3 regions of the Caenispirillum bisanense genome follow, and region 1 is predicted to be linked to each of the others. Evidence: predicted binding sites of a transcription regulator. Region 1 holds the regulator's gene; each other region holds the start of a gene.
What was found. The regulator PhoB, encoded in region 1, activates phosphate uptake and scavenging genes when phosphate is short. The targets are predictions, from matches to a motif close to TNTCATAAAACTGTCA.

Region 1 (9,904 bases):
GTGCTGACCGTGGTCGGCTTCCGCATGGGACGCGGACGTGCCGTTGCCGTCGTCGGCGGCGAGACGCGCAAGCTTCACTCCCTGCCGAGCTATCACGGCATGTACGTCGCCCTGTGGTGCGGCGTGCCGTCGTTCGTGCTGCTTGGCCTGTGGATGCTGTTCGAGCCCACCATCGCGACGCAGCTGACCCTCGCCAGCCTGCCGCCGCAGGCCTTCGTCGGCGCCGACGGGCAGCCGCTGTCGGAGGCGCGCATCGGCCTTCTGCTCACCGACATCCGCAACACCGCCACCGGCAACATCGCCGGCAGCAGCGATCCGCTGGTGCGCCAGGCGGCGGAATACTACGCCGGCATCCGCTCCACCGGGTCGTGGCTGCTCACCACCGTGGCGCTGTCGCTGGCGGTGGCCGGGGCCGGCTGGGGCTGGAAGCGGGTGTCGCCCGACCTGCGGGCCCGCAACGACGTCGAGCTGGCGGTGAAGGTCTTCATGATCGTCTGCTCGACCATCGCCGTCTTCACCACCATCGGCATCATCCTGTCGCTGCTGTTCGAAAGCGTCCGCTTCTTCGCCCGCGTGTCGCCGGTGGAGTTCCTGTTCGGCACCCACTGGAGCCCGCAGATCTCCATCCGCGCCGACCAGGTGGGCTCGTCGGGCGGCTTCGGCGCCATCCCGCTGTTCGCCGGCACGCTGCTGATCTCGTTCATCGCCATGTCGGTGGCGGTGCCCATCGGCCTGCTGTCGGCCATCTACATGGCCGAATACGCCCCCCGCAAGGTGCGCTCGGTGATCAAGCCGGTGCTGGAAATCCTGGCCGGCATCCCGACCGTGGTCTACGGCTTCTTCGCCGCCCTGACCGTGGCGCCGTTCTTCCGCGACACCGGCGGCCTGTTCGGCCTGTCCATCAGCTCGGAAAGCGCCCTGGCGGCCGGCATCGTCATGGGCATCATGATCATCCCCTTCGTCAGCTCGCTGTCGGACGACGTGATCACCGCCGTGCCCAATGCCATGCGCGAAGGCTCCTACGGCCTCGGCGCCACCAAGAGCGAGACCATCAAGCGGGTCATCCTGCCGGCGGCGCTGCCGGGCGTGGTGGGCGGCATCCTGCTCGCCGTGTCGCGCGCCATCGGCGAGACCATGATCGTGGTCATGGCGGCCGGCCTGTCCGCCAACCTGACGGCCAATCCCTTCGAGGCGGTCACCACCGTCACCGTGCAGATCGTCACCCTGCTGGTCGGCGACCAGGAGTTCGACAGCCCGAAGACCCTGGCGGCCTTCGCCCTTGGCCTGGTGCTGTTCGTGGTGACGCTGGTGCTGAACGTCATCGCCCTCCATGTGGTGCGCAAGTACCGCGAGCAGTACGAGTAAGGAGCCTGGAGCATGGCACCCCGTTCTCCTAAAGCCTATGATCCAGCCGCCACCGTGGCTGCCGAGGGACCGACCGTGAGCCGCAACATCACCGACGTCGTCAACGCCGGGCTCGCCGCCCGTTACCGCGCGGAGAAGCGCTTCCGCGCCTATGGCATCATCGCCATCCTGATCGCGCTCAGCATGCTTGCGACGCTGTTCGCGACCATCATCGCCAAGGGCTACCCCGCCTTCACCACCACCGTGCTGGAACTGCCGGTGACGGTGGAGCGCGAGCTGGTCGCCAATGCCCAGGGCGAGGTGACGCCGGAAAGCATCGCCTTCGCCAACTTCGCCACGCCGCTGCGCGCCGCCCTGGACGCCCAGTTCCCCGACGTGGAAGGCCGGGCGGAGAAGCGCCAGCTCTATGCCATCCTGTCGGACGGCGCCACCTTCGCCCTGCAGGCCATGATCCGCGAGAACCCGGAACTGGTCGGCCGCGAGGTGATCGTCGAGGCGCCGGTGTCGTCGGACTTCGACCTGCTCTACAAGGGCCAGATCGACATCGCGCTGCCGGAAAGCCAGCGCCGCGTCAACGACCGGCAGGTGGCGTGGTTCCAGGCCCTGCAGGACCGCGGCCTGGTCGACTCGGAATTCAACACCATCCTGTTCACCAACGGCGACTCCCGCCAGCCGGAACTGGCCGGCATTTGGGGCGCGGTGGTCGGCAGCTTCTACACCCTGATGGTGACGCTGGCGCTGTCCTTCCCCATCGGCGTGGCGGCGGCGGTGTACCTTGAGGAATTCGCGCCCAAGAACAAGTGGACCGACCTGATCGAGGTGAACATCAACAACCTCGCCGCGGTGCCGTCCATCGTGTTCGGTCTGCTCGGCCTGGCGGTGTTCCTGCAGCTGTTCGGCCTGCCGCGATCGGCGCCGCTGGTGGGCGGCCTGGTGCTGACGCTCATGACCCTGCCGACCATCATCATCGCCAGCCGCGCGGCGCTGAAGTCGGTGCCGCCCTCCATCCGCGAGGCGGCGCTGGGGGTCGGGGCCTCCAAGCTGCAGATGATCACCCACCACGTGCTGCCGCTGGCCATGCCCGGCATGCTCACCGGCACCATCATCGGCATGGCCCAGGCCCTGGGCGAGACGGCGCCGCTGCTGATGATCGGCATGGTGGCTTTCGTGGTCGACATTCCCGGCGGCCCCATGGACCCGGCGACCGTTCTGCCGGTGCAGATCTTCCTGTGGGCCGACAGCCCGGAACGTGCCTTCGTTGCCCGCACCTCGGCGGCCATCATGGTTCTTCTCGCCTTCCTGGTGGTGATGAACGCGGCTGCCGTCCTTCTCCGCAAGAAGTTCGAACGCCGCTGGTAGGACCCGCCATGAACAGCCAAGCCACCGCCGCCCAGGTCCAGACCGACGCCGCCGCCGCCGCGCCGCAGGGCACCGCCGGGTCGCCGCTCGTCGGTCCGGGCGAGAAGGCCAAGGTCTCCGCCCGCAAGGCCAACGTCTATTACGGCGACAAGCACGCCATCAAGGACGTCGCCCTGGACATCAAGCAGAACGAGGTGACCGCCTTCATCGGTCCGTCGGGCTGCGGCAAGTCGACGTTCCTGCGCTGCCTGAACCGCATGAACGACACCATCGACAGCGCCCGCGTCACCGGCACCATCACGCTCGACGGCGACGACATCTACGACCGCCGGGTGGACGTGGTGCAGCTGCGCGCCCGCGTCGGCATGGTGTTCCAGAAGCCGAACCCGTTCCCGAAGTCCATCTTCGAGAACATCGCCTACGGCCCGCGCATCCACGGCATCGCCCGCCACAAGGACGAGCTGGAAGAGATCGTCATGACCAGCCTGGAACGGGCCGGTCTGCTGGCCGAGGTGAAGGACCGCCTGGACCAGCCCGGCACCGGCCTGTCGGGCGGCCAGCAGCAGCGCCTGTGCATCGCCCGCGCCATCGCCGTCAGCCCGGAAGTGATCCTGATGGACGAGCCGTGCTCGGCGCTGGACCCCATCGCCACGGCCAAGATCGAGGAACTGATCGACGAGCTGCGGCAGAACTACACCATCGTCATCGTCACCCACTCCATGCAGCAGGCGGCCCGCGTCTCGCAGCGCACCGCCTTCTTCCACCTGGGCAACCTGGTGGAGTGCGGCGACACCGAACAGATCTTCACCAACCCGCAGCACCGCCTGACGCAGGGCTACATCACCGGCCGCTTCGGCTGAGCCGGTAACCCCCGCCCCGCCGCAGCAGCGGTCGAAGCAGGAGAGGCACCGTGGAACAGCGTCCTTCAGAGCACACGGTCAGCGCCTTCGGCGAGGAGCTGCGCGACCTGGGCGACATGATCGTCCGCATGGGCGGCCTGGCCGAGGCGCAGCTTGCCTCGGCCCTGCAGGCCCTGTCGCGGCGCGACAGCGACCTCGCCGCCCGCGTCGTCACCGCCGACGCCAAGGTCGACGAGATGGAGCAGGAGGTGCACGCCTGCGTCGTGCGCCTCATCGCCCTGCGCCAGCCGGTGGCCGACGACCTGCGCAACGCCGTCGGCGCCCTCAAGATCGCCGCCGACGTCGAGCGCATCGGCGACTATGCCGCCAACGTCGCCAAGCGGGTGCTGGTGCTCAACCAGCTGCCGCTGGTGCGGCCGGTGGCGGCGGTGCCCAGCATGGGGCGCATCGTGCAGGAACTGATCAACGACGTGCTCGACGCCTATGTCGAACGCGACGTGCGCAAGGCCATCGACGTCTGGCAGCGGGACGAGGAAGTGGACGAGCTGCACACCAGCCTGTTCCGCGAACTGGTCACCGACATGATGGAGGATGCGCGCAACATCACCGCCTGCACGCACCTCATGTTCATCGCCAAGAACATCGAGCGCATCGGCGACCACGCCACCAACATTGCGGAAACCATCCATTTCCTGGTCCAGGGCACGCCCCTGCGCGGCCAGCGGCCCAAGGGGGCCGACCAGGACTACAGCCTGCCGGCGCAGGACGCACCGGCCAGGGCCAAGGACGCGACGGAGTAGACGCAGAGATGAAGCCGCTTGTCATGATCGTCGAGGACGAAATCGCCCTCGTCACCATGCTCCGCTACAACCTGGAGAAGGAAGGCTATCGCGTCGTCGAGGCCACCGACGGCGAGGAAGCGCTGACGGTCGCCGCCGAGAACACGCCCAACCTCATCCTGCTCGACTGGATGCTGCCGATGATGTCGGGCATCGAGGTCTGCCGCCAGCTGCGCCGCAAGCCGGCGACCCGCGACGTGCCCATCATCATGGTCACCGCCCGCGGCGAGGAAAGCGACAAGGTGCGCGGCCTCAACACCGGTGCCGACGACTACATCACCAAGCCGTTCTCCATGCCCGAGCTGATGGCCCGCATCGGTGCCCTGCTGCGGCGCTCGCAGCCGGTGGCGCAGAGCAAGGGCGTGCTCACCTACGAAGACATCACCATGGACCTGTCGGCCCACCGCGTCACCCGCGCCGGCCGCTACGTCCACCTGGGCCCGACCGAGTTCCGCCTGCTGCAGTTCCTGATGGAGCATCCCGGCTGCGTGTTCTCGCGCGAGGAACTGCTGAACGCCGTGTGGGGGCCGGACATCTATGTCGAGCCGCGCACCGTCGACGTCCACATCCGCCGCCTGCGCAAGGCGCTGAACGGCGAGACGGAGCAGGACGTCATCCGCACCGTGCGCGCCGCCGGCTACGCCCTGGACGCCAACGCCGTCATCGCCTGAAACGTCGGGCCGGCGGGTGGCCGGCCCGACTTTCGATGTACAACCGTAGTAAGAAAGAGCCGCCGAACCGTCGCGCCGCTCCTGTCGTTGACGCCCTGATTTAGAACTTTTCTGAAAAGGGCTTCAGCGATGGCATCCACCGGCGACAACGGCGGCTACCAGCCGCGCACCTATGGCGATCAGCAGCATCTGGCGGGGCGCGGCGGCGAGACCCACCAGACGGCGGAGGGCACCGGCGGGCCGGCGCTCACCACCAACCAGGGCGTGCCCATCGCCGACGACCAGAACTCGCTGAAGGTGGGCGGCCGCGGCCCCATGCTGATGGAAGACTTCGTCTTCCGCGAGAAGCTGTTCCACTTCGACCACGAGCGTATCCCCGAGCGGGTGGTCCACGCCCGCGGCTACGGCGCCCACGGCTTCTTCGAGCCCTACCGGTCGCTGGCCGATCTCACCTGCGCCGACCTGTTCCAGCGGCAGGGGGAGCGCACGCCGGTGTTTGTGCGCTTTTCCACCGTCGCCGGCAACAAGGGCTCGGCCGACCTGGCGCGAGACGTGCGCGGCTTCGCGGTGAAGTTCTACACCAAGGAAGGCAACTGGGATCTGGTCGGCAACAACATCCCGGTCTTCTTCATCCAGGACGGCATCAAGTTCCCCGACGTCGTCCACGCCGCCAAGGACGAGCCCGACCGCGGCTTCCCGCAGGCGCAGACGGCCCATGACAACTTCTGGGACTTCATCTCGCTGACGCCGGAAAGCATCCACATGGCGCTGTGGATCATGTCCGACCGCACCATCCCGCGCAGCTTCCGCATGATGGAAGGGTTCGGCGTCCATACCTTCCGGCTGGTCAATGCCGAGGGCGTCTCCCACTTCGTCAAGTTCCACTGGAAGCCCAAGCTCGGCATGCAGTCGGTGGTGTGGAACGAGGCGCTGAAGATCAACGGCGCCGACCCCGATTTCCACCGCCGCGACCTGTGGGATGCCATCCAGGCCGGCGACTACCCGGAATGGGAACTGGGCCTGCAGGTGTTCACCGAGGAGCAGGCGGAAGCCTTCTGGTACGACGTGCTCGACCCGACCAAGATCGTGCCCGAGGAAGAGGTGCCGGTGGAGCCGGTGGGGCGGCTGGTGCTCGACCGCATGGTGGACAACTTCTTCGCCGAGACGGAGCAGGTGGCCTTCTGCACCCAGAACATCGTCCGCGGCATCGACTTTTCCGACGATCCGCTGCTGCACGGGCGCAACTTCTCCTACCTCGACACCCAGCTGAAGCGCCTGGGCAGCCCCAACTTCACCCACCTGCCCATCAACGCGCCCAAGTGTCCGTGGCACAACCTGCAGCAGGATGGCCACATGGCCATGTTCAACCCACGCGGCCGGGTGAACTACGAGCCCAACTCGTGGAGCGGCGACATCCCGCGCGAGACCCACGAGCGCGGCTTCCGCACCTATCCGGCCCCGGTGGAGGGGCGCAAGCTGCGCGAACGGTCGGAAACCTTCGCCGACCATTACTCGCAGGCGCGGCAGTTTTACATCAGCCAGACCAAGGTGGAGCAGGGCCACATCATCGATGCCTTCACCTTCGAGCTGAGCAAGGTGGAAACGCCGGCCATCCGCGCCCGCGTCGTCAGCCACCTGCGCAACGTCGACGAGGGGCTGGCCAAGGCGGTGGCGGAGCGCCTGCGCCTGCGCGACCTGCCGGAAAAGGCGCCGGCCGCTATGCCGACCCGCATGGACCTGCCGCCGTCGCCGGCGCTGTCCATCCTGGAGCGGCAGATGAAGACGCTGAAGGGCCGCAAGGTGGGGGTGCTGGTGACCGACGGGGTGGATGCCGCCGTCCTCGGCGCCCTGCGCAGCGCCCTGACAGCGGAAGGCGCCATGATGAAGGTGGTGGTGCCCCACATCGGCGGCGTCGAGGCCTCCGACCGGAGCTGGATCGAGGGCGACGAGAAGATCGACGGCGGCCCCTCCGTCGTATTCGATGCGGTGGTGGTGGCGCCGGGGCCGCAGGGCGCCGACCTGCTGGCGCGGGAGGCGACGGCGCGCGATTTCGTCACCGACGCCTTCGCCCACATGAAGATCATCGGCTGGCTGCCGCCGGCGCAGGCGCTGCTGGAGAAGGCGGGCATCTTCGCCGACCTGGACGACGGCTGCGTGCGCCTGGACGGGGCGGCCGACGTGGCGCAGTTCGTCGCGGCGGCCAAGCAGGTGCGCTACTGGCCCCGGGAACCGAAGGTGAAACAGGTCTGAAAGACCTGAAGCTCCTTGTGATGCAAGCAAAACGGCGGCCCCATCAGGGGCCGCCGTCAGCGCGACTCGAAGGGGCCAATCAGGCGCCGATGGCCCTGGCCAGATAGGCGTCGATCACCTTCACCAGCGCTTCCTGGTGGTCGGTGAAGCTGTGGTTGGCGCCCTCGATGGCGGTGTAGTCGATGGTGATGTTCTTCTGCTGCTGCAGCTTGGCCGCCAGCTTGGCGGCGGCGGCTTCCGGCACGCGCTCGTCCTTGCTGCCGTGGACGATCAGGCCCGACGACGGGCAGGGGGCCAGGAAGGTGAAATCGTACTGGTTGGCCGGCGGCGCCACCGACACGAACCCCTCGATCTCCGGCCGGCGCATCAGCAACTGCATGCCGATCCAGGCGCCGAAGGCAAAGCCGGCGACCCAGCAGGCGCCGGCGTTGTGGTTGATCTGCTGCATCCAGTCGAGCGCCGAGGCGGCATCCGACAGCTCCCCCTGACCGGCGTCATAGACCCCCTGCGACCGGCCGACCCCGCGGAAATTGAAGCGCAGCACCGAAAAGCCGCGGCGGGCGAAGGTGTGATAGGTGTTGTAGACGACCCGGTTGTTCATGCTGCCGCCCTGCTGCGGATCGTGGTGCAGAACCAGGGCGATGGGGGCATTCGGCCGCTTCGAGTGGTGATAACGGCCTTCCAGGCGGCCTTCCGGCCCGTTGAAGATCACTTCAGGCATGGGTGCGGTGAGCCTTGGCTTCTGGCGCGGCGGAAGGGATCGGAACAGGGCGCGCGACGGGATGGGAAAGCCCCCGGTGAAGTGTCCCGCCGGCCGTCGCGGAAAGGGGCGTCAGTGGCCCCAGGCAAACTTGACCGGCATGGTCGGGGATCATATATTCAACTCCACAGGGGCCATGGCCTCTGTTATCTACTGTTGCGCGGCGGGTCGCGAAGGTGCGACCCGGCCGTGTAAAACGGGGCGCATATTAGCACACTCGACGCAGCAATTTTCAACAGATTTCGAAGATGTTCGCACGACTCAAGGAAGACATGGACGCCATTCTGGCCCGCGATCCGGCCGCCCGCTCGCGGCTGGAGGTCTTCCTCTGTTATCCGGGCTTCCATGCCATCGCCATGCACCGGCTGACCCATTGGCTGTGGGGCAAGGGCGTGCGGCTGCCGGCCCGGTTCCTGTCGCATGTGGCGAAGATGTTCACCGGCGTCGAGATCCATCCGGGTGCCAGGATCGGCCGTCGCGTCTTCATTGATCATGCCACCGGCGTGGTCATCGGCGAGACCGCCGAGGTGGGTGATGACGTGACGCTGTACCAGGGCGTGACCCTGGGCGGCACCTCGCTGCACAAGGGCAAGCGCCACCCGACCCTGGGTGCCGGCGTCATCGTCGGCTCCGGCGCGCAGATCCTCGGCCCCCACACGGTGGGGGAGGGGGCGCGCGTGGGTGCCAACGCGGTGGTGCTGGACGAGGTTCCGCCGGGCGTCACCGTGGTCGGCATTCCCGCCCGCATGGTGATGCGCAAGCCCAAGGGGATCGAGGAAGACTTCTGCGCCTACGGCCTGCCGTCGGAACACCTGCCGGACCCGGTCGTGCGCACCATGGATGCCCTGCGGGCCCAGATCAGCGCCCTGATGGACCGGGTGGAAACCCTGGAGCGCGAGCGCGACCAGGCCGCCGGCCAGCCGGGCACCCCGGCCGCCGCCCCGGTGCCGCCGGTCACCGTGCGGGCGCCCCGTCTGCCGCAGGTGGTGGCCGACAACAGCGACGTGCTGCGGTCCGGCGACGCGGCGGACGGCCCGGAGATGGAGGCGATCCGCCTGCCGGATGCTTCCCCCGCCGCCGGCGATGCCGCCTCTCCCCTCGCGGGCGGGCCCACCGCGGGCGTGGACGAAGAAGAAGACGCGCGCCGCGCGGCCTCCGGCGGGAGGCCGGCGTGATTACGGTGCACAAGGGATCGGGAACGGTCGGAACCGCTGCCGCGGCACCGGCCCAGAGGGAGTACGGACCGTGAGACTGAGTACGAAAGGCCGCTACGCGGTGATGGCGATGGGGGACCTTGCCTCGCACTCGCAGGGCAAGCCGGTGGCCTTGGCGGATATCGCCGAGCGGCAGGAAATCAGCCTGTCCTACCTTGAGCAGCTGTTCGGCAAGCTGCGCAAGGGCGGTCTGGTGCGCAGCGTGCGCGGTCCCGGCGGCGGCTACCTGCTGTCGCGCCCGGCGGGCGAGATGCGCATCTCCGACATCATCCTGGCGGTGGACGAGCCGATCCAGACCACCCGCTGCACCCCGGGCACTCCGGCCGGCTGCCACAACAACAAGGGCCGCTGCCTGACCCATGACCTGTGGGAAGAGCTGGGCAACCAGATCTACCTCTACCTGTCCAGCGTGACCCTGGAGCAGGTGGTGCAGCGCAAGGTTCTGGGTACCAGCGGCCTGTTCGGCGACCCGGCCATCAGCGCCGCTGCCCAGTAACGCCGCGCAGCCCTCAGGCCGCCGTGCGGCCGAGGCGGGAGACGGTCCCGCCCCGGCCCGCTGGCGGTCTTTCCATGTCTGATCCAGATG
Region 2 (9,904 bases), on a different contig from region 1:
CGGCGCCGCAGGTGCTGGCGGGCGGCTGGACGGTGGATGCCGCCGGCGTGCTCGACCTGACGCCGCTGCTGGCGGCGCTGGCGGACTGCCGCGAGGCGGAGCGGGCGGCCGGCGCGGCGCTGTTCCACGGCACCCTGGCGGCGGCGGTGGCGGATTGGGTGATGCAGGCCCTGGGCCGTCGCGGCGATCTGCCCGGCGTCATCGCCTTCGCCGGCGGCTGCTTCTACAACAAGGTGTTGTCGGCCGACCTTGCGGCGCGGCTGGAGGGGCAGGGCTTGCGCGTCCTGCGTCCGCAGCGCCTCGGTCCCGGCGATCCCGCCGTCAGCCTGGGCCAGGCCTGGGCGGCGGCCTGTTCCCTTCCCTGAGGAGAGCGCGCCATGTGTCTGGCGATCCCGGCCAAGGTGGTCGACCTGCTGCCCGATGCCATGGGCCGCGTCAGCATCGAGGGGGTGGAGAAGGTGGTCAGCCTCGCCCTGCTCGACGGCGTGGCGGTGGGCGATTACGTGCTGCTGCACGTCGGCTATGCCCTGTCGCGCATCGACCCCGACGAAGCCGCCCGCACCCTCGCCCTGCTGCGCGAAATGGGCACCCTGGCGGAGGAGGTGGGGCCATGAAGTACGCCAGCGAGTTCCGCGACGGCGCCCTGGCGCGGCAGGTGGCCGCCGCCATCGCCGCCGACTGCCAGCCCGGCCGGTCCTACACCTTCATGGAGTTCTGCGGCGGCCACACCCATACCATCGCCCGCTACGGCCTCGCCGACCTGCTGCCGGAGGCGGTGCGGCTGGTCCATGGCCCCGGCTGCCCGGTGTGCGTGCTGCCGGTGGGGCGCATCGACACGGCGGTGGAACTGGCCCGCGACCATGGCGTGATCCTGTGCACCTACGGCGACATGGTGCGGGTGCCGGGCTCCGGCCGCGTCAGCCTGCTCAAGGCCAAGGCGGCGGGGGCGGACGTGCGCATCGTTTGGTCGACGCTGGACGCCCTGCGGCTGGCGCGCGAGAACCCCGGCCGGCAGGTGGTGTTCTTCGCCATCGGCTTCGAGACCACGACGCCGCCGACGGCGCTCGCGCTGCTCCAGGCGAAGGCTGAGAAGCTGAGCAATTTCAGCGTCTTCTGCAACCATGTGATGACCCCGCCGGCCATGCGCGCCATCCTCGCCGACGACGCCGCGACGCCGCTGCAGGGCATCGTCGCGCCGGGGCATGTTTCCACCGTCATCGGCACGGCGCCCTATGCGCCCTTCGCCGCCGCCGGTCAGGCCATGGTGGTGGCGGGGTTCGAGCCGCTGGACCTGCTGCAGGCCATCGCCATGCTGGTGCGGCAGGTGAACGAGGGCGACCCGCGGGTGGAAAACGCCTATGTCCGCGCCCTCACGGCCGAGGGCAATCCCAAGGCGCGGGCGGTGATCGCCGAAACCATGACCCTGCGGCCGTCGTTCGAGTGGCGCGGTCTCGGCACCCTGCCGGACAGCGCCCTTGCCATCGCCGAGGCCTTCGCCGACTTCGATGCCGAGCGGCGGTTCGACGTGGCTTATCGCGCGGTGCCCGATCCCAAGTCCTGCGCCTGCGCCGACATCGTGCGCGGGCGCAAGCAACCGCAGGACTGCGTGCTGTTCGGCACCGCCTGCACCCCCGATTCGCCCATCGGCTCGTGCATGGTGTCGGGCGAGGGGGCCTGCGCCGCCCACTGGCTGTACGGCCGCCACCGCGATCCGTCGTCGTCGTCGTCGTCGCCGCAGAGGAGCCTGTCCGCATGACCCGCCGCCTGTTCCCGCAGCCGCTCGACCTCGCCAACGGCCGGGTGGACATGAGCCACGGCGCTGGCGGCCGCGCCATGGCGCAGCTGGTGTCGGAGCTGTTCGCCGCCGCCTTCGCCAACGACTACCTCGCCCAGGGCAACGACCAGGCGATGATGAGCCCGCCGCCGGGCCGGCTGGTGATGTCCACCGACGGCTATGTGATCTCGCCGCTGTTCTTCCCCGGCGGCGACATCGGCAGCCTGGCCGTCCACGGCACCATCAACGATGTCGCCATGGCCGGCGCCCGGCCGCTGTGGCTGTCGGCCGGCTTCATCATCGAGGAAGGCTTGCCGCTGGCCGATCTCGCCCGCATCGTCCAGTTCATGGCCGGCGCCTGCAAGGCCAGCGGCGTGCCGCTGGTGACCGGCGACACCAAGGTGGTGGAGCGCGGCAAGGGCGACGGCATCTTCATCACCACCACCGGCGTCGGCGTGGTGCCGGAAGGCCTGCACATCTCCGGCGACAACATCCGCCCCGGCGATGCCATCCTGGTTTCCGGCACCCTCGGCGACCACGGCATCGCCGTGCTGTCCAGGCGCGAGAACCTGGAGTTCGACACCGCCCTGGTCAGCGACAGCGCGCCCCTGCACGGGCTGGTGGCCGACATGGTGGCGGCGGTGCCGGAGATCCACGCCCTGCGCGATCCGACCCGCGGCGGCGTTGCCGCCACCCTGAACGAACTGGCGCAGCAGTCGGGCGTCGGCCTCATCCTGGACGAGGCGGCGCTGCCCATCCGCCCGGCGGTGCGCGGCGCCTGCGAGATGCTCGGCATCGACCCCCTCGGCGTCGCCAACGAGGGCAAGCTGCTGGCCTTCTGCCCCGCCGGGCGGGCCGAGCGGCTGCTGGAGGTGATGCGGGCCCATCCGCTCGGCCGTGACGCCGCCATCATCGGCCGGGCGGTGGAGGACGAGCACCGTTTCGTGCAGCTGGACACCGCCTTCGGCGGCCGCCGGGTGGTGGAGTGGCTGGCCGGCGAACAGCTGCCGCGCATCTGCTGACGGCGGCGGAAACGGTGCCATTGGGCGTTGCCTCCGGCCGCCCTGCCTGTCATAAAAGCGTCGAATTTTCGTAACACGAGGCTCCGTCGTTCGTTGACCCGACGGAGCCTCGTTGCACGTTCCGCGCTGACCCCCACAGACAGGCATCCCGTGGCCAAGAAGACCGCGCTCGACAAGGACCTCAACAAGATCGTCCAACTGGAAGTGGCGACGGCCGAAAGCGGCCGGCGCGCCGGGGCGATCGGCCTGGCCCTGCTGTTCCTGGTGGCCGTCTTCGCCGTCACCTTCGGCATTGCCGAGGGGCAGCAGTATGCGTCCTTCATCATCGCGGCCGGCGTCATCGGCGGCTACATGGCGCTCAACATCGGCGCCAACGACGTGGCCAACAATGTCGGCCCGGCGGTCGGCTCGCGCGCCCTGACCATGGTGGGCGCCCTGATCGTGGCGGCGGTGTTCGAGGCCGCCGGCGCCCTCATCGCCGGGGCGGAGGTGGTGTCGACCATCTCGCGCGGGATCGTCGATCCGTCGGCGCTGGCCGATGCGCAGGTCTTCGTGCGGGCGATGATGTCGGCGCTGCTGGCCGGCGCCCTGTGGATCAACCTGGCAACCGCCATCGGGGCGCCGGTTTCCACCACCCATTCCGTGGTCGGCGGGGTGCTCGGCGCCGGCGTGGCGGCGGCGGGCCTGACGGCCGTCAACTGGCCGGTGATGAGCACCATCGTCGCCAGCTGGATCATCTCGCCGGCCCTTGGCGGCCTCATCGCCGCCCTGCTGCTGTGGTTCATCACCGTGCGGGTGCTGGAGCAGGACGACAAGCTGGCCGCCGCCCGCCGCTGGGTGCCGGTGCTGGTCGGCCTGATGACCTTCGCCTTCACCGTCTACCTCATCACCAAGGGCCTGAAGCAGCTGTGGAAGCCGCCGACGGCGCTGATCTGGGCGACCGGCGCCGGCCTTGCCGTGGCCGCCTGGGCGGTGACCCGGCCGGCGGTGGAGCGCCGCGCGCTCAGCCTGGAAAACCGCCGCCGGGCGGTGGGGGAGCTGTTCCGCTGGCCGCTCATCTTCTCGGCGGCGCTGCTGTCCTTTGCCCATGGCGCCAACGACGTCGCCAATGCCGTCGGTCCGCTGGCGGCGGTGGTGGCGGCGGTGCAGGCCGGAGTCGTGCAGGCGCAGGTGGTGGTGCCCGGCTGGGTGCTGCTGGTGGGCGCCCTCGGCATCGTCTGCGGCCTGCTGCTGTTCGGGCCGAAGCTGATCCGCACCGTTGGCGAGAAGATCACCAAGATGGACCCGGCGCGCGCCTTCTGCGTCGCCCTGGCGGCCGCCCTGACGGTGATCGTGGCGTCGGAATTCGGCCTGCCGGTGTCCTCCACCCACATCGCCGTCGGGGCGGTGTTCGGCGTCGGCTTCTTCCGCGAATTCCGCACCAACCGCTACGTCTGGCACTGGCGCGAGATGAAGCCGGACGTGGCGCTGACCGCCGGCGGCATCCCCACCGGCGCCGCCCTCGGCAGTGGTGAGCACGGCGGCGAAACCTCCGCGCCGGCGGTGCTGCCGCAGCAGCAGATGCTGGAGAAGGCCCACCGCAAGGCGGAGAAGGCAAAGCGCCGCCGGCTGGTGCGCCGCCAGCACCTGACCACCATCGTCGCCGCCTGGCTGGTGACGGTTCCGCTTGCAGCCCTGCTCTCGGCGGTTATCTTCCTCCTCTGGTCGGCGTTCGTCTGAGCGCCTCGCAGCAGGAGAGGCACCGAACCATGATGGTCACCCGTGCGCTGGCGTCGGCTCTGGTCGTCGCCGCCACCCTTGTCGTCGCGCCGTCGCTGGCCGTGGCGCAGCAGCCGGCCCGCGATACCGTGCGGGTGACCGGCTCCTCCACCCTGTACGGATTCGCGACCCGGGTGGCCGAGGCCTTCGGGCGCACCAGCCATCACCGCACGCCGGTGGTCGAGTCGTCGGGGACCGGCGGCGGCTTCGCCCGCTTCTGCTCCGGCCTCGACATCAACACGCCGGACATCGTGCTGGCCTCGCGCCGGGTGCTCGACAGCGAGATCGACGCCTGCCACGACAACGGCGTCGACGCCCTCACCGAATTCAAGATCGGGTATGGCGGCCTGGTGGTGGTGCAGGCCTCCAGCGCCCAGCCGCTGGACCTCACCCGCCGCCAGCTGTGGCTGGCGCTGGCCGCCCAGGTGCCCATCGACGGCCGGCTGGTGCCCAATCCCTACCGCACCTGGCGCGACATCGGCCCCGGCCTGCCAGAGGTGGCGATCCGCATTTACGGCCCGCCGCCCACCTCGGGCACCCGCGACAGCCTGATCAAGCTGGTGATGGAAGCCCCCTGCGAGGCCGACAGCTACATCAGCAGTCTGGCGGAGGCGGACAAGCGCCGCGTCTGCGCCGCCCTGCGGGAAGACGGCGCCTACATCAACGTCGGCGAGGACGACGGCGAGCTGATCAAGCGCGTCGCCGCTAGCCCCGATGCCGCCGGCATCGTCGGCCTGCACGCCGCCACCGAAGCGCCGGGCCGCCTGACCTATGCCGCCATCGAGGGCGTGCAGCCGTCCATGGAGTCCATCCGCGACAGCCGCTATCCGCTGTTCCGGGCGCTCTACTTCTATCTGAAGACCGACCACCTGGGCCGCGTCGCCGGGCTGAAGAGCTTCGTGCGCGCCTTCGTCTCCGACGATGCGGTGGGCCCCGACGGCTACCTCATCGATGCCGGCCTGATCCCGCTGGCACCCACCGAGCTGGAGGCCATGCAGGCGCGGGCGGCGGCGCTGCCCGACCGCTGACGCCGACACCACGGGAGGACCGCACCGCCATCATGCAGAGGGTCAGCCTGCACACGGTGACCGAATGCCGCCGCGACGCCCTGCTGGCGCTGCGCGTGCGGCCGGAGCAGCAGGCCTTCGTCACCGGCGTCGCCGCCGCCCTGGAGGAAGCCGCCGCCATGCCGGAGTGCCAGGCGCGGGCGGTGGTGGAGGCGGCAGGCGGGCAGGTGGTGGGCTTTCTCATGTATGCCCTGGACCGCAACGAGCGGGCGCCGTGGATCTACCGCGTGCTGATCGACGCCGCAGCGCAGGGGCGGGGCCTCGGCCGCGCGGCGCTGGAGGCGGCGGCGGCCGAGATGGCGACGGCCTGGCCGCTGCATCCGCGCGTCTTCCTGGGGGTGCGGCCGGACAACGCCGGCGCCGTCGCCTTCTACCACCGCTGCGGCTTCCGTCCGGCCGGGCGGGTGATCGGCGGCGAGCAGGTGCTGTGGCGGTCACTGCGGCGGGAGGCCGCCACCGACACCGATGCCGACACTGACGGCGCCGCCGGCGGGGCTTGACGCCGGCACGGTTTTGCGCATACTGCGCGCTTCCTTCCGGGAATGCGGGTGGCGGCAGGTCCGACCACCCCGCCCACCAGGGCCGGCAACGGCTCGCGGATCGGGACTACCGGACAAAAACCGCTACGCAACCCTTTCAATGGATCGAGCCTCGCATGTCGAAGCGTATTGAAGCCAAGTACAAGATTGACCGCCGCCTGGGTGTGAACCTGTGGGGCCGCGCCAAGTCGCCGATCAACAAGCGCGAGTACGGCCCGGGCCAGCACGGCCAGCGCCGCCGCAAGCCGTCCGACTTCGGCACCCAGCTGATGGCGAAGCAGAAGCTGAAGGGCTACTACGCCAACATCAGCGAGAAGCAGTTCCACAAGTACTACGTCGAGGCCGTGCGCCGTAAGGGCGACACCGGCGAGAACCTGGTGGGCCTGCTGGAGCACCGCCTGGACGCCGTCGTCTACCGCATGAAGTTCGTGCCGACCCCGTTCGCCGCCCGCCAGTTCGTCAACCATGGCCACATCCTGGTGAACGGCAAGCGCGTGACCATTTCGTCGTACATGGTCAAGGAAGGCGACGTGGTGGAAGTGCGCGAGAAGTCCCGCCAGATCCCGATGGTGATCGAAGCCTCCGAGTCGGGTGAGCGCGACATCCCCGACTACCTGGAAGTGGACCACAAGGCGATGCGCGGCACCTTCATCCGCACGCCGAAGCTGGCCGACATTCCGTACCCGGTTCAGATGGAACCGAACCTGGTGGTCGAGTTCTACAGCCGCTGATCGGCTGCAGACACTCCCATCGGACCGTCAACCGGCGGCACCCTGCGGTGCCGCCGGTTTTCGTTTGTGTGGCCGCCGGGTTCGGCCATCCTGGGGCCGGTCAGGCAGGAGGAGGGGCGAGCGGACCATGAACGACGATGCGGTGCTGCAGGCCCTGCTGAGGGAACAGCAGGCGGAGCGGATGCGGCTCGACCCGGTGGGCGAGGCGCGGCAACAGCAGGCGCGGGAGACCCTGGACGCGGTGGTGACCCCGCTGCTGGAGCGGGCCTTCGCCGAAGGCCGCCTGCGGCAACCGCAGTGGGTGGAAGGGCTGGTGATCGACGCCAGCCGCGAGGTGTGGTCGCGGGGAAGGCCGTGCCGCGACATCCACGTCCTGCGCGGCGACACGCTGCTGGCTTCGGTGCGGGTGGCGGAGGCGGGCGGCGAGGGCTTCGGCATCCTGCTCAACGGCGCCGGCCTGCCGGAGGTGGAGGCCATCCGCCACGCCCTGGACATGCTCCTGTGCCGGCCTCATTCCTCGTCCAGCGGCACGGCGCTTACGTCCTTGTAGGTTGCCACCGCGACGTAGGTATAGAACCGCTCCACCAGCGGGTCGTGGGCGAACAGGCGCTCGATCACCCCCTGGTACTCGGTCATGGCGCCCAGTTGCAGGATCAGGATGACGTCCGGCTCGCCGGTGACGCCCCAGGCCTGCATCACCGCCGGTTCCCGCCGCAGGCGGGCGATGAAGTCCTGGCGCTGGGGCGATCCGTGGTGGGTCAGCTGCACCGACACCACCGCCGTCTGCCCGCGCCCCACCGCCGCCGGGTCGATGACCGCCACCGTGCGGCGGATGACGCCCTGATCCTTCAGCTTCTGCACCCGCCGCAGGCAGGTGGAGGGCGACAGGCCCACCGCCTCCGCCAGGGCGGCGTTGGTGATGTCGGCGTCCTGCTGCAGGTGGCGCAGGATGCGGCGGTCGATGCGGTCGAGGGCCATGGCGGCGGCGGAGCCTTGCAAGGGCGGAAGGGCAGTCGTGCAATATTCTGCCACCGCGAGGCAATCTTTGACCACCCCTGCCGCGCCCGATGCGCTATCACTGGGGCCTGTCATTCCCCCCTGACGATCTGCCGGAGTCATCATGCTGCGCGCCCGTCCCGTGGCCTTCCTGCTCGATCTCGCCCGCAGCGCCCTGCGCGTGTGGTGGGTGCTGCTGAAGCTGATGGTGCCCATCATGGTGGCGGTGAAGCTGGCGTCGGATTTCGGCGCCATCCCCTACATCGCGGCGGTGTTCGAGCCGTTCATGTCGCTGGTCGGCCTGCCGCCGGAGCTGGGCATCGTGTGGGCGACCGCCTGCCTTGCCACCATCTACGGCGCCGTCGCCATCCTGCCGACCATCCTGGCGCCGGAACAGCTGACCATTGCCCAGATGACCGTCCTCGGCACCATGATGCTGGTGGCGCACTCGCTGCCGCTGGAGGGCCGGGTGTGCCAGCGCACCGGCACCAGCTTCGTGGTGCAGACGCTGCTGCGGCTGGCCGGGGCGCTGGTGTTCGGCGCGGTGCTGGCGGCGGTCTACAACGGCTTCGGCCTGCTGCAGGAGCCGGCGCAGATGTCGTGGCTGCCGCAGATGACCACCGATGCCGGCTGGCTGGCGTGGGCGATCTCGGCCGCCGAAGGGCTGCTGGCGATCCTTGCCATCATCTTCGTCATCATGCTGGGGATGCGGCTGCTGGATGCCATCGGCGCCACCCGCCTGCTGACCCGCGCGCTGGAACCGCTGCTGCGCCTCATGGGCATGGGGCCGCAGGCGGTGCCGCTGACGGTGATCGGCGTGCTGCTCGGCCTGTCCTACGGCTCCGGCCTGATCATCCGCGAGGTCGACCGGGGCACCCTGCCGCGCCGCGACGTGTTCCTGTCCATCTCCTTCATGGCCCTGTGCCACAGCCTGATCGAGGACAGCATCATCATCATCGCCATGGGTGGCCACTGGAGCGGCGTCGTGCTCGGCCGGCTGGTGCTGACGCTGGTGGTCATGGTGGTGCTGGCGCGCATCGTCCACGCCCTGCCGGAGCGCCTGTTCGAGCGCCTGCTGATGAACCGCCTCGGCCGCCCGGCGCCGGCGGCCGCCGCGGCTCCGGCCGGGTCGCCCTGAGCGGCCCTGGACGGCGGCGGCCGGGCGCGGCACGGTGGCCGGCATGACCCAGCCCGCCACTGCCGTTTCCCCCGCTGCCCGCGCCGGCTTCATCGCGGCCGTCAGCGCCTATGGCGTGTGGGGCGTGTCGCCGCTGTTCTTCAAGCTGCTGGCGGCGGTGGCGCCGCTGGAGGTGGTCGCCCACCGGGTGCTGTGGGCCGCCCTGGTGCTGGCCGGCGTGCTGGCGGTGCGCGGCGGCTGGCGCGAGGTGCTGGCGATCCTGTCGAGCCGCCGCAAGCTGGTGGTCTTTGTCGCCTCCGCCACCGTCATCACCATCAACTGGGTCACCTTCGTCCATGCCGTGAGCACCGGCCATGCGCTGGAGGCGAGCCTCGGCTACTACATCTTCCCGCTGGTCACGGTGCTGATGGGGGCGGTGTTCCTGAAGGAAACCTTCAGCCGCCGCCAGGCCGGGGCGCTCGGGCTGGTGGTGGCCGGGGTGGCGGCGCTGGTGATCGGCCTCGGCACCCTGCCGTGGGTGGCGCTGACCCTGGCGGTCTCCTTCGGCCTTTACGGCCTGCTGCGCAAGACGGCGCCGGCCGAAAGCCTGGTCGGCCTGTTCGTCGAAACCCTGGTGCTGCTGCCGCTGGTGCTGCTCTACCTGGGCAGTGCCGAGGCGGCGGGGCAGGGGGCCTTCCTGCATCCGCCCGACGGCGGCTGGACCGTGCCGCTGCTGCTGCTGGCGGCCGGGCCGCTGACGGCGGTGCCGCTGTTCCTGTTCGGCTATGCGGCGCGGCGGCTGCGGCTGGCCACCCTCGGCCTCATGCAGTACATGAACCCGACCATGCAGTTCCTGCTGGCGACGCTGGTGTTCAACGAGACGTTCACCACCGCCCACGC
Region 3 (9,904 bases), on a different contig from region 1:
CCGTCCCGACTCTTAAGGCGCGCGCGGCGGCCGGAGATCCGGCGCCGGGCGCACCCCCAGCACGGAAACGGGAGACGACGACATGAAGCATCGCCTCACCAGCCTGTATCTCGGCGCCCTGGCGCTGGCCGTCACGGTCGCCACCTTCGTGGCCGCCAACCCGGCCATCGCGGCCTGCACCAAGCAGCACACCACCTGACGACGGCGCCGTCGCGTCTGACCAAGCACAGCCCCGGCGGCCCCAATGGTCGCCGGGGCTGTGTGCGTCAGCCGCCGGACTCGATTTCCTCGCGCAGCATCTCCAGTTCCAGCCAGCGTTCCTCCGCCTGTTCCAGGTCGCTGCGGGCGGCGTCCAGGGCTTCGGCGGTCTTCTGGAAGGCGGCCGGGTCGCGCTGATAGAGGTCGCCTTCGGTGAGGCGGGTGTTCAGCGTCTCCACCTTGGCCGTCAACTCCTCGATCTGCTTCGGCAGCAGTTCCAGGTCGCGCTGCTGCTTGTAGCTGAGCTTGGCGGTGCGGGGCTTGGGCTTTTCCGCCGCCGCCTTGGGGGCGGGCGTGGCCTTGTCGGCGGGTTTCTGCCGATCCTCCGCCACCGGCGCGGCGCCGCCGCGCTGGGCCATCATGTCGGTGTAGCCGCCGGCGTATTCGATGGCGGTGCCGTCGCCCGGCACCAGGATGGTGGAGGTCACCACGCGGTCGAGGAAGTCGCGGTCGTGGCTGACGATCAGCAGCGTGCCGTCGTACTCGGACAGCACTTCCTGCAGCAGGTCGAGCGTATCCATGTCGAGGTCGTTGGTCGGCTCGTCGAGCACCAGGAAGTTGCTGGGCCGCGCCAGGGTCTTGGCCAGCAGCAGGCGGTTGCGCTCGCCGCCCGACAGGCTGGAGACGGGGCTGCGGGCCTGGGTGGCGTCGAACAGGAAGTCCTTCATGTAGCCGACCACGTGGCGCGGCGTGCCGCGCACGTTGATGTGGTCGCCGCCGCTGTCGGCCAGGGTGTCCCAGATGGTCTTGTCGAGGTCGAGCGTGCTGCGCCGCTGGTCCAGGTAGACCATGCTGAGGTTGGTGCCGAGCCGCACGCGCCCTTCGTCGGCATCCAGCTGGCCGGTGAGGATCTTCAGCAGGGTGGACTTGCCGGCGCCATTGGGGCCGACGATGCCGATCTTGTCGCCGCGCAGGACACGGATGCGGAAGTCGCGCAGGATGGTGCGGTCGCCGAACCGCTTGGCGACGCCCTCCGCCTCGATCACCAGCTTGCCGGAGGCCTGGCCGGTTTCCGCCTCCATGGTGACGGAGCCGGTGCGGGCGAGGCTCTGGGCGCGTTCCTGGCGCAGGCTTTCCAGCCGGTTGAGGCGGCCCATGTTGCGGCGCCGGCGGGCGGGCAGGGTGCGGTGAGCCCAGACCGCTTCCTCGGCGATCAGCTTGTCGAGCTTTTCCAGTTCCGCCGCCTCGCGCGCCATCTCTTCCTCCGACCAGCGGTCGAAGTCCCGGAAGCCGGCGTCGTTGCGGCGCACGACGCCGCGGTCGAGCCAGAAGGTGGTGTTGGTCAGGCGGTTGAGGAAGGCGCGGTCGTGGCTGATGAGCACGAGGCCGCCGCGGAACTTCAGCAGTTCCTCTTCCAGCCACTGGATGGTCGGCAGGTCCAGGTGGTTGGTGGGCTCGTCCAGCAGCAGGATGTCGGCGCCGGAAACGAACAGCCGGGCGATGGCCGCCCGCCGCCCCTCGCCGCCGGACAGGGTGGACGGGTCCATGTCCGGCGTCAGGCCGACCGCATCCAGCAGGATGTCGACCTTGTGCAGGTCGTCCGCATGGGCCGCCGACAGGCCGGCGGCGACATAGTCATGGACGGTGGCGAAGCCGGAAACGTCCGGCTCCTGCGGCAGGTAGGCGACGGTGATGCCCGGCTGCACCCACACCTCGCCGCCGTCCGGCTGCACGACGCCGGCGGCGATCTTCAGCAGGGTGGACTTGCCCGAGCCGTTGCGGCCGACCAGCGAGACGCGGTCGCCGCGCCCGACCGCCACCTCCACGCCGGTGAAAAGCGCCTTGTCGCCCAGCGACAGGTGGATGTCCTTGAGCGTGAGAAGCGGGGGAGCCGGGGGCACGGGAAACCTCGTCGCAGCGGATGGCCGGGCCGCCTATGTAGCACCGCCGCACCCCCGGCATCAACGCGGGCGCCGTCAGTTCATGCGCGCGGCCGGCCCCTTGCGCCGCAGCGGGCGCACCGCCTCGTCGTCGGCGATGGTGTCGGCGGCGATCCACGGCTCGATCCAGAAGCGGCGGAAGGAGGTGCCGATGGATTCGTCGCGCACCAGAAATTCCGCCTGCGCCAGCGACATGGGGCCGCTCATGCCGCGTTCGCGGGTGATCGAATTGCTCCAGCAGACCCGATAGAGCCGGCACTGGACCGTGTGGCCTTGCGTCGGTTCCGTTCTCATCATCTGGACCACCTCCTTGTGGATCTTGGTGGGACTGACGTCCGGGCGGCGAGATCCCGAAAACCGGCACTATGGTCTGAGGTCATCGCCGTTGGAGATTATAACAAAAGATAAGGATGAAAGATCCCCACGGGAGGAGGGCTTATTCTTATTTCCTGCCGGGCTTACGCCTGTCGCCTGTCCGGGCGGAGCGGAGTCGGCCGTTGCTGCGGCTTTCGGCGTCGGCGGCTGTCGACCTGTGGTGGAGGGTGGGCGGGCGTTGGGTGCGCAGGCGGTTCCGCCGCTGCCCCCTGCCGCCGTCGCAACCCGGTGCCGCGCCTGTGTCACTGGCGACTGCGGGCGCCGCGGTCTATGGTGGGGGGAACATCGCCATTCGGGGGCGGGAGGGAGCCATGACCGAGATTCTGACCCGCGAAGCCGTGGTCGACGACATCGTCACCGAACTGCGCCGCACCTTCCTGGACGAGGCCGGCGAGGTGCTGCGCGGGCTGGAACTGCTGGTCGAGGATGCCCGCCACGGCCGCGTGAAGACCGACCAGATGGTGCACGAGGTGCGGCGCGCCGCCATGCGCCTGCGGGGCGAGGCCGCCAACCTGGGCCTCGGCCTCATCGGGGCGGTGGCGGCGCGGCTGGAGGACTACCCGGCCGGGGTGCGCCACCTGCCGCCGCGCGCCTTCGAGGACCTGGAACACTTCATCGAAACCCTGCTCGACATCGTCGAGGGCCGCCTGCCGCTGGAGACGGAAGCCGCCCGGCTGGTCCGCCGCCTGCCGCCCAAGGCGGGCTTCTCGGTGGGCGACATCGAGGTACGGGACGTCGAGGTGCTGCTGGTCATGCCCTACGGCGCCGCCGCCCATTTCGTCGAGCGCGAGCTGCAGCAGTGCGGCTACCGCACCCACACCATCGCCAACACCTTCGACGCCCTGGCGGTGGTGGTGCGCACCAAGCCCGACCTGGTCATCGTCGGCGCGGTGATGCCGGAACTGTCGGGCATCGACCTGGTGATCGGCCTGCATTCCATGCCGGCCACCCGCAACACCCCCACCGCCCTCATCACCAGCCTGCCGCCCGACGACGATTACCTGAAGCTGCTGCCGAAGGACGTGCCGGTCATCCACAAGGGGCCGCAGTTCGGCGATGATCTGGCGGAGGCGCTGGACCGGCTGTTCCTGATCTGACGACGGCAGAGCGGCCCTGGCGCCGGCGCCGCCGGCATCCCACTATGAAGGGGCGTTCACTCCCGCCGCGAAAGGAAGGCAGCCCGCATGCAGCAGCGCCCGCTCGGCCGTACCGGCCTCACCGTCTCCGCCCTCTGTCTCGGCACCATGACCTGGGGCGAGCAGAACACCGAGGCCGAGGCCTTCGACCAGATGGACCTGGCGCGCGAGGGCGGCGTCAATTTCCTTGATGCGGCCGAGATGTACCCGGTCAGCCCGCGCGCCGAGACCCAGGGCCGCACCGAGGAAATCCTCGGCCGCTGGCTGAAGAGCCGCGGGTGCCGCGACCGTCTGGTGGTGGCGAGCAAGGTCGCCGGTCCCGGCGGCATGGAGTGGATCCGCGGCGGCGGCCGGCGGCTCGACCGCGCCAACATCCTGGCGGCGGTGGAAGGCAGCCTGAAGCGGCTGCGGACCGACGTCATCGACCTCTACTACCTGCACTGGCCCGACCGGCCGACCAACTACTTCGGCCGCCTCGGCTACCAGCACCAGCCCGATGCCGAGTTCGTAGCGCTGGAAGACAGTCTGGCGGCCCTGCAGGAGTGCGTGCAGGCCGGCAAGATCCGCCACATCGGCCTGTCCAACGAAACGCCGTGGGGGCTGATGCGCTCCGTCGCCCTGGCCGAGAGCCGCGGCCTGCCGCGCCCGGCGGCCATCCAGAACCCCTACAACCTGCTCAACCGCAGCTTCGAGGTGGGGCTGGCGGAATGCGCCATCCGCGAGGACGTCGGCCTGTGCGCCTACAGCCCGCTCGGCTTCGGGGTGCTGAGCGGCAAGTACCTGGACGGCCGCCAGCCGCCGGGCGCCCGCCTGACCCTGTTCCCGCAGCGCTATGGCCGCTACGTCAAGCCGCGCGGGGTGGCGGCGACCGGCAAGTACGTGGACATCGCCCGCCGCCACGGGCTCGATCCGGCGCAGATGGCGCTGGCGTATGTGACGGCGCAGCCCTTCGTCACCTCCACCATCATCGGCGCCACCACCCTGGACCAGCTGCGCAGCAACCTGGACAGCGCCGACCTGACCCTGCCGGCCGAGGTGCGGGAGGAGATCGAGGCCGTTCACGCCGACAATCCCAACCCCTGCCCCTGAGGCCGACCCGCAACAGCGGCACGCATCGGCGGGAAGACAACCGGCGGCCGTCGCGGGTAGACTGCGGCGGCCGTCCGATTCCTGAAGTGATGCGTGAAAGGTCTCGTCCATGTACCTGGACATCAAGCGGTCCGTCTTCGGCGCCATCCCCTTCGACAACGACTTCAGCCACATGCTGCTGGGGCTGGTGGTACTGCTGGTGACGGTGGTGGTGTTCCGCCGCCCCATGGGCCACTGGCCGACCCTGGCGCCGGTGGTGCTGCTGTCGCTGGCCATGGAACTGGTGGATGCGCTGCTGTACGGCCAGCGCGCGGCGGCGGCGGCGCACGATTTCGTGGCCGCCTGCCTGGTGCCGGCTGTGCTGGTGGTGGTGTTCCGCCAGGGCTGGGCCCGCGCCTGACCTCAGGCGCTCTCCGCCTGCGGCTGCGCCTGGGGCGATGCCACGGCATAGGGCTCCAGCACCCGGTCGGGCGGGAAGCGGACGCTGACGGTGGTGCCGGCGCCGGGCGTACTGGCGATGGCGAGGCTGCCGCCGTGCAGTTCCGCAAAGGCGCGGGCGAGCGGCAGGCCGAGGCCGGTGCCTTCGTAGCGGCGGCCGAGGCCGGTATCCACCTGCACGAAGGGCCGCAGGGCGCGGTCGATGTCCTGCGCCGTCATGCCGATGCCGGTGTCGGCGATGGCCAGCAGCAGGTGGCCGCTCGGCTCGCGGCTGAGGCTGATGGTGATGTGTCCGCCGTTCGCGCCGCTGCCGGTGAAGCGGACGGCGTTGGACAGCAGCTTGACCAGCATCTGCTCGATGCGGCGGCGGTCGCCGCGCAGGGCCGGGGCGCGGCGGGGCAGGTCCAGGCTCACCTGGGGGGCGTCGCTGCCGGGCGGCGGCGCGGTGAGGGTGAGGGCGCGCTCGATGCAGGCGGTCAGTTCCACCCGGTCGTCGGCCACGGTCAGGCGGCCGGCCTCGAACCGCGCCATGTCGAGGATGTCGTCGATCACCGCCAGCAGGTGGCCGCCGGACCGGTGGATGTTGGTGGCATAGTCGCGGTAAGCGCCGGTGGCGCCGGGGCCGAGCAGGTCGTTCTCGATCATCTGCGCGAAGCCGATGATGGCGTTGAGCGGCGTGCGCAGCTCGTGGCTCATGTTGGCCAGGAACTCGGTCTTGGCGCGGTTGGCGGCCTCGGCGGCATCGCGGGCGCGTTGCAGGTCGGCGGTGCGGTCCGCCACCTCCTGCGCCAGCTGGTCGCGGTGGACGGCCAGTTCCGCCTTGGCGGCGGCCAGTTCCTGCAGGGCGGCATGGCGGGCCGTGATGTCCACCATCCAGGCGACGATGGCCGGCGCGCCGTCGAATTCCGCCATCACCGAATGCTCCAGCACCCACACCGGCGTGCCGTCGCGGCGGCGGTAGCGGTATTCCATGTCGAGCGCCAGGCCGTCGCGGGTCAGGCGCTCCATCTGCGCCGCCCGGTCGGAGGGGTCTTCATAGAGGGCGCAGACATCGAACTCCGCCGCCTCGCCGGCCGCCAGACCGAACAGGGTGCGGAAGGCGGTGTTGGTGAAGATCAGCCGGCCGCCGGGCTCCACCACGCAGGCGGCCACCGGGCTGCCGTCGAGCATGTGGCGCAGGCGGGCCTCGCCAGCGACGGCCTCGGCGGTGCGGGCGGCGATGCGCTGTTCCAGGTCGGCATTGGTGGCGGCCAGCGCCGCCACCGCCTCGCGCCGCTCGCGCATCAGGGCGGCGAAGGGCAGGGCGCAGACGGCGAAGGCGGTCAGCACCATGGCCAGCGGCATCAGGTCGAGCACGCCGGTCACCTCGCCCCACACGCTGGTGCCGCTGACGGTGGCGACCCAGGCGACGGCGGCCACGGCGGTGAGGGCGGCGGAGGTCTTGGCGGCCGACAGGGCGGCGACCGTCAGCAGCACCGGCAGCACCAGAAAGGGCAGGGCCGGTCCCACCCCGGCGTGGCCCGGCCCGGCGGTGAAGGTGACGGCGGCCAGTGCCGCCATGGCGCCCCACAGCAGCAATCGCCCGGCCCCGCGCCATGCGGCGATGCGCAGGCCGCCGGCGGTGGCGGCGATCACCGGCGGGGCGATCACCGCGACGGCGACGAAATGGCTGATGCTCCAGCGCAGCAGGGAGCCTTCAAAGGCTTCATGGGCGCGCGACCCGCCGGCCAGGATGATCTCCGCCAGCGCCCCGAGGGCGGCGGTCCACACGGCGAAACTGCCCGCCGCCAGCCCGACGAAGGCAAGCACCCCGCGCAGGCTGAACAGGAGATCGGCCGGCCGGTCATCGACGGCATAGCGGGCGTAGACCGAGGCCCAGGCGGCGGCAAAGGCCACGCAGACGGTGACGCCGAGCGCCAGCCACGGGGCATCCGGCCGCAGCCAGCTGACCGCCAGCGCCAGGCCGATCATGGAGCCGGGCAGCAGCCGCAGCCCGCCGGCCAGCACCGCCGCCGCCGCCACGCCCGAGGCCGGCGCCAGAACCGCCTGCCAGGCATCGGAAACGATGGGCAGACCGGCGGAAGCCAGACCGATCAGGGCGCAGACAAGGGCCACGCCCACATTGGCGAGTGCGACGACCAGCATGTCACGATGCCTCGTGCGTGCGTCGGGCCCGGAACCGGGTGGCGGCGCTGTGGGAGCTGCAGACAAGGCTACGCCCGAAAGACCCTGCGGGAAATCGGGAAAAGGGCATAGGCCACTTGTCGAGGGCAGGCCTTACCTATGGCAGGTTCCCGGCCGCCACGGTGCGCAGCACCGCCTCCAGCGCCCGCCCGCCCTCGACCGCCGGGCCGGAGTTGTCGAGGGTCACCAGGGCCGGGTGCTCCACCTGGAAGGCGGCGGCGCGGGCCAGCCGTTCCAGGATCTGCTCCGGCGTCTCGCGGCCGCGGGCGATGAGGCGGCGGCGCAGTTCGTCCAGGCCGACGCGGATCACCACCGGCACCATGTCGGGGTAGCGCTCCGCCGCCTGCGGCAGATGCCCGCGGGAGCCGTTGACCACCACCGTCAGCCCGGCGTCCAGCCACAGGTCGATCTCCCGCCCGATGCCGTAGCGCAGGCCGTGGCTGTCCCAGGTGAGGGCGAACAGGCCGTGGCGGGCGCGCAGGTCGAATTCCGCCGCCGTCAGCGCCACATGCGCCTCGCCGCCGGCATTGGCGGGGCGGGTGATGTAGCGGTGGGCGAAGACCACAGGGGCGCCGCCGTCCAGCGCCGCACGGGCGAGGTCGATGAGCGTGTCCTTGCCCGCGCCAGACGGGCCAAGGATATAGACGAGACGGCCTTTGTTCATGGCGGGATTTACTACACCGCAGCATTGATGCTGACAAGCTAGACGACGGCACTTGGATGTCTGCTCGCGAATGTTCGCGGTTCGGTCTGTTTCATTGAACTTTCATCCGCCGGTCGCGAAAGAGTCGCCATCGACGGGTATATCCTTCGGCCATAGCCCACCGCAGAGAGGAAGGCGCCGTGGCCGCCATTGCCGTTTCCCAGCTGAGCAAGTCGTTCCAGCGCGATCACCGCGCCCTGGCGGACGTCGCCCTGTCGGTGGCGGACGGGGAGATGGTGGCGCTGATCGGGGCCTCCGGCTCCGGCAAGTCGACCCTGCTGCGGCACCTGTCCGGCCTCACCGTCGCCGACCGCAACGGCGGTGCCGCGCGGGTGGAGATCCTGGGCCGCACCATGCAGGCCGGCGGCCGCGTCAGCCGCGACGCCCGCGCCATCCGCGCCGATGTCGGCATGGTGTTCCAGCAGTTCAACCTGGTCGGCCGCCTGAGCGTGCTGACCAACGTGCTGATCGGCACCCTCGGCCGCATTCCGGGCTGGCGCGGCACCCTCGGCCTGTTCTCGGCGGAGGAGAAGCGCGACGCCATGCGGGCGCTGGCCCGCGTCGGCATGGCGGACTATGCCGCCCAGCGCGCCTCCACCCTGTCCGGCGGCCAGCAGCAGCGCGTCGCCATCGCGCGGACGCTGATGCAGAAGGCGCGGGTGATCCTGGCCGACGAGCCCATCGCCTCGCTCGACCCCGCCTCCGCCAACATGGTGATGGAGGCGCTGGCCACCATCAACCGCGAGGACGGCATCACCGTGGTGGTGTCGCTGCACCAGGTCAACTACGCCGCCCGCTACTGCCCGCGCACGGTCGCCATGCGCGCCGGACAGGTGGTGCACGACGGCCCCTCGACCGTGCTGACGCCTGCCTTCCTCACCGATCTTTACGGCGCCGACAGCGAGGAACTGCTGATCGATGCCGACCACGACCTGGAGGCCGACCGCTCCGCCGCCGCGGTGCGTCCGGCCTTCGCCCATTGATCCGCGCCCATCGTCTTCATCCAGTCCTGAACGGGAGTGTCTCCGCCATGCAGTTCCGCACCCTTGTTGCCGCCGCCTCGGTCGCGGCCGTCACCCTGGCCGGCAGCGCCGGCGCCTTCGCCGCCGACATGCCGAAGGAGCTGAACTTCGGCATCATCTCGACCGAAGCGACCCAGAACCTGAAGCAGACCTGGACGCCCTTCCTCTCCGACATGGAGAAGGCGACCGGCATGAAGATCAACGCCTTCTTCGCCCCGGACTACGCCGGCATCATCGAAGGCATGCGCTTCGGCAAGGTGGATGTGGCGTGGTACGGCAACAAGTCGGCCATGGAAGCGGTGGACCGCGCCGGCGGCGAGATCTTCGCCCAGACCGTCGACGTCGAGGGCAACCCCGGCTACTGGTCGCTGCTGGTGACCCACAAGGACAGCCCGCTGAACAGCCTGGACGACGTGCTGAAGTGCGACAAGTCGCTCACCCTCGGCTACGGCGATCCCAACTCCACCTCCGGCTTCCTGGTGCCGTCCTACTACGTCTTCGCCCAGAACGGCGCTGATCCGAAGACCTGCTTCTCGGCCGTGCGCAACGCCAACCACGAGACCAACCTGCTCGCCGCCGCGACCAAGCAGGTGGACGTCGCCACCAACAACACCGAGAACCTGCGCCGCATGCAGGTCACCCACCCGGACATGGCCAAGGACATCAAGGTGATCTGGCGCTCGCCGCTGATCCCGTCCGACCCGCTGGTGTGGCGCGGCGAACTGGCCGCCGACGCCAAGGCCCGCATCATGACCTTCATCATGAGCTACGGCCGCATCGGCACCCCGGCGCAGCTGGACACCGAGCGCAAGATCCTGG

Region 2: the regulator PhoB is predicted to act here: its motif matches at 2,844-2,859, upstream of ABD056_RS17660 (inorganic phosphate transporter).
Region 3: the regulator PhoB is predicted to act here: its motif matches at 8,114-8,129, upstream of phnC (phosphonate ABC transporter ATP-binding protein).

The regions. Positions count from the first base shown of each region.
Region 1 is NZ_BAAAEP010000012.1:29,931-39,834, forward strand. Features, by position in the region: gene pstC (phosphate ABC transporter permease subunit PstC) at 1-1,365, shown strand, start outside; gene pstA (phosphate ABC transporter permease PstA) at 1,441-2,724, shown strand; gene pstB (phosphate ABC transporter ATP-binding protein PstB) at 2,733-3,584, shown strand; gene phoU (phosphate signaling complex protein PhoU) at 3,635-4,384, shown strand; gene phoB (phosphate regulon transcriptional regulator PhoB) at 4,393-5,094, shown strand; gene ABD056_RS07615 (catalase) at 5,224-7,344, shown strand; gene ABD056_RS07620 (alpha/beta hydrolase) at 7,424-8,065, opposite strand; gene cysE (serine O-acetyltransferase) at 8,344-9,279, shown strand; gene ABD056_RS07630 (Rrf2 family transcriptional regulator) at 9,350-9,814, shown strand.
Region 2 is NZ_BAAAEP010000047.1:2,710-12,613, reverse strand. Features, by position in the region: gene ABD056_RS17680 (Kae1-like domain-containing protein) at 1-365, shown strand, start outside; gene ABD056_RS17675 (HypC/HybG/HupF family hydrogenase formation chaperone) at 378-614, shown strand; gene hypD (hydrogenase formation protein HypD) at 611-1,756, shown strand; gene hypE (hydrogenase expression/formation protein HypE) at 1,753-2,796, shown strand; gene ABD056_RS17660 (inorganic phosphate transporter) at 2,947-4,515, shown strand; gene ABD056_RS17655 (substrate-binding domain-containing protein) at 4,545-5,582, shown strand; gene ABD056_RS17650 (GNAT family N-acetyltransferase) at 5,615-6,121, shown strand; gene rpsD (30S ribosomal protein S4) at 6,277-6,891, shown strand; gene ABD056_RS17640 (hypothetical protein) at 7,019-7,441, shown strand; gene ABD056_RS17635 (Lrp/AsnC family transcriptional regulator) at 7,402-7,869, opposite strand; gene ABD056_RS17630 (nucleoside recognition domain-containing protein) at 8,012-9,025, shown strand; gene rarD (EamA family transporter RarD) at 9,069-9,904, shown strand, end outside.
Region 3 is NZ_BAAAEP010000041.1:34,980-44,883, forward strand. Features, by position in the region: gene ABD056_RS16550 (ABC-F family ATP-binding cassette domain-containing protein) at 267-2,099, opposite strand; gene ABD056_RS16555 (hypothetical protein) at 2,175-2,435, opposite strand; gene ABD056_RS16560 (Hpt domain-containing protein) at 2,825-3,610, shown strand; gene ABD056_RS16565 (NADP(H)-dependent aldo-keto reductase) at 3,698-4,738, shown strand; gene ABD056_RS16570 (hypothetical protein) at 4,848-5,138, shown strand; gene ABD056_RS16575 (ATP-binding protein) at 5,141-7,321, opposite strand; gene phnN (phosphonate metabolism protein/1,5-bisphosphokinase (PRPP-forming) PhnN) at 7,458-8,024, opposite strand; gene phnC (phosphonate ABC transporter ATP-binding protein) at 8,204-9,046, shown strand; gene phnD (phosphonate ABC transporter substrate-binding protein) at 9,094-9,904, shown strand, end outside.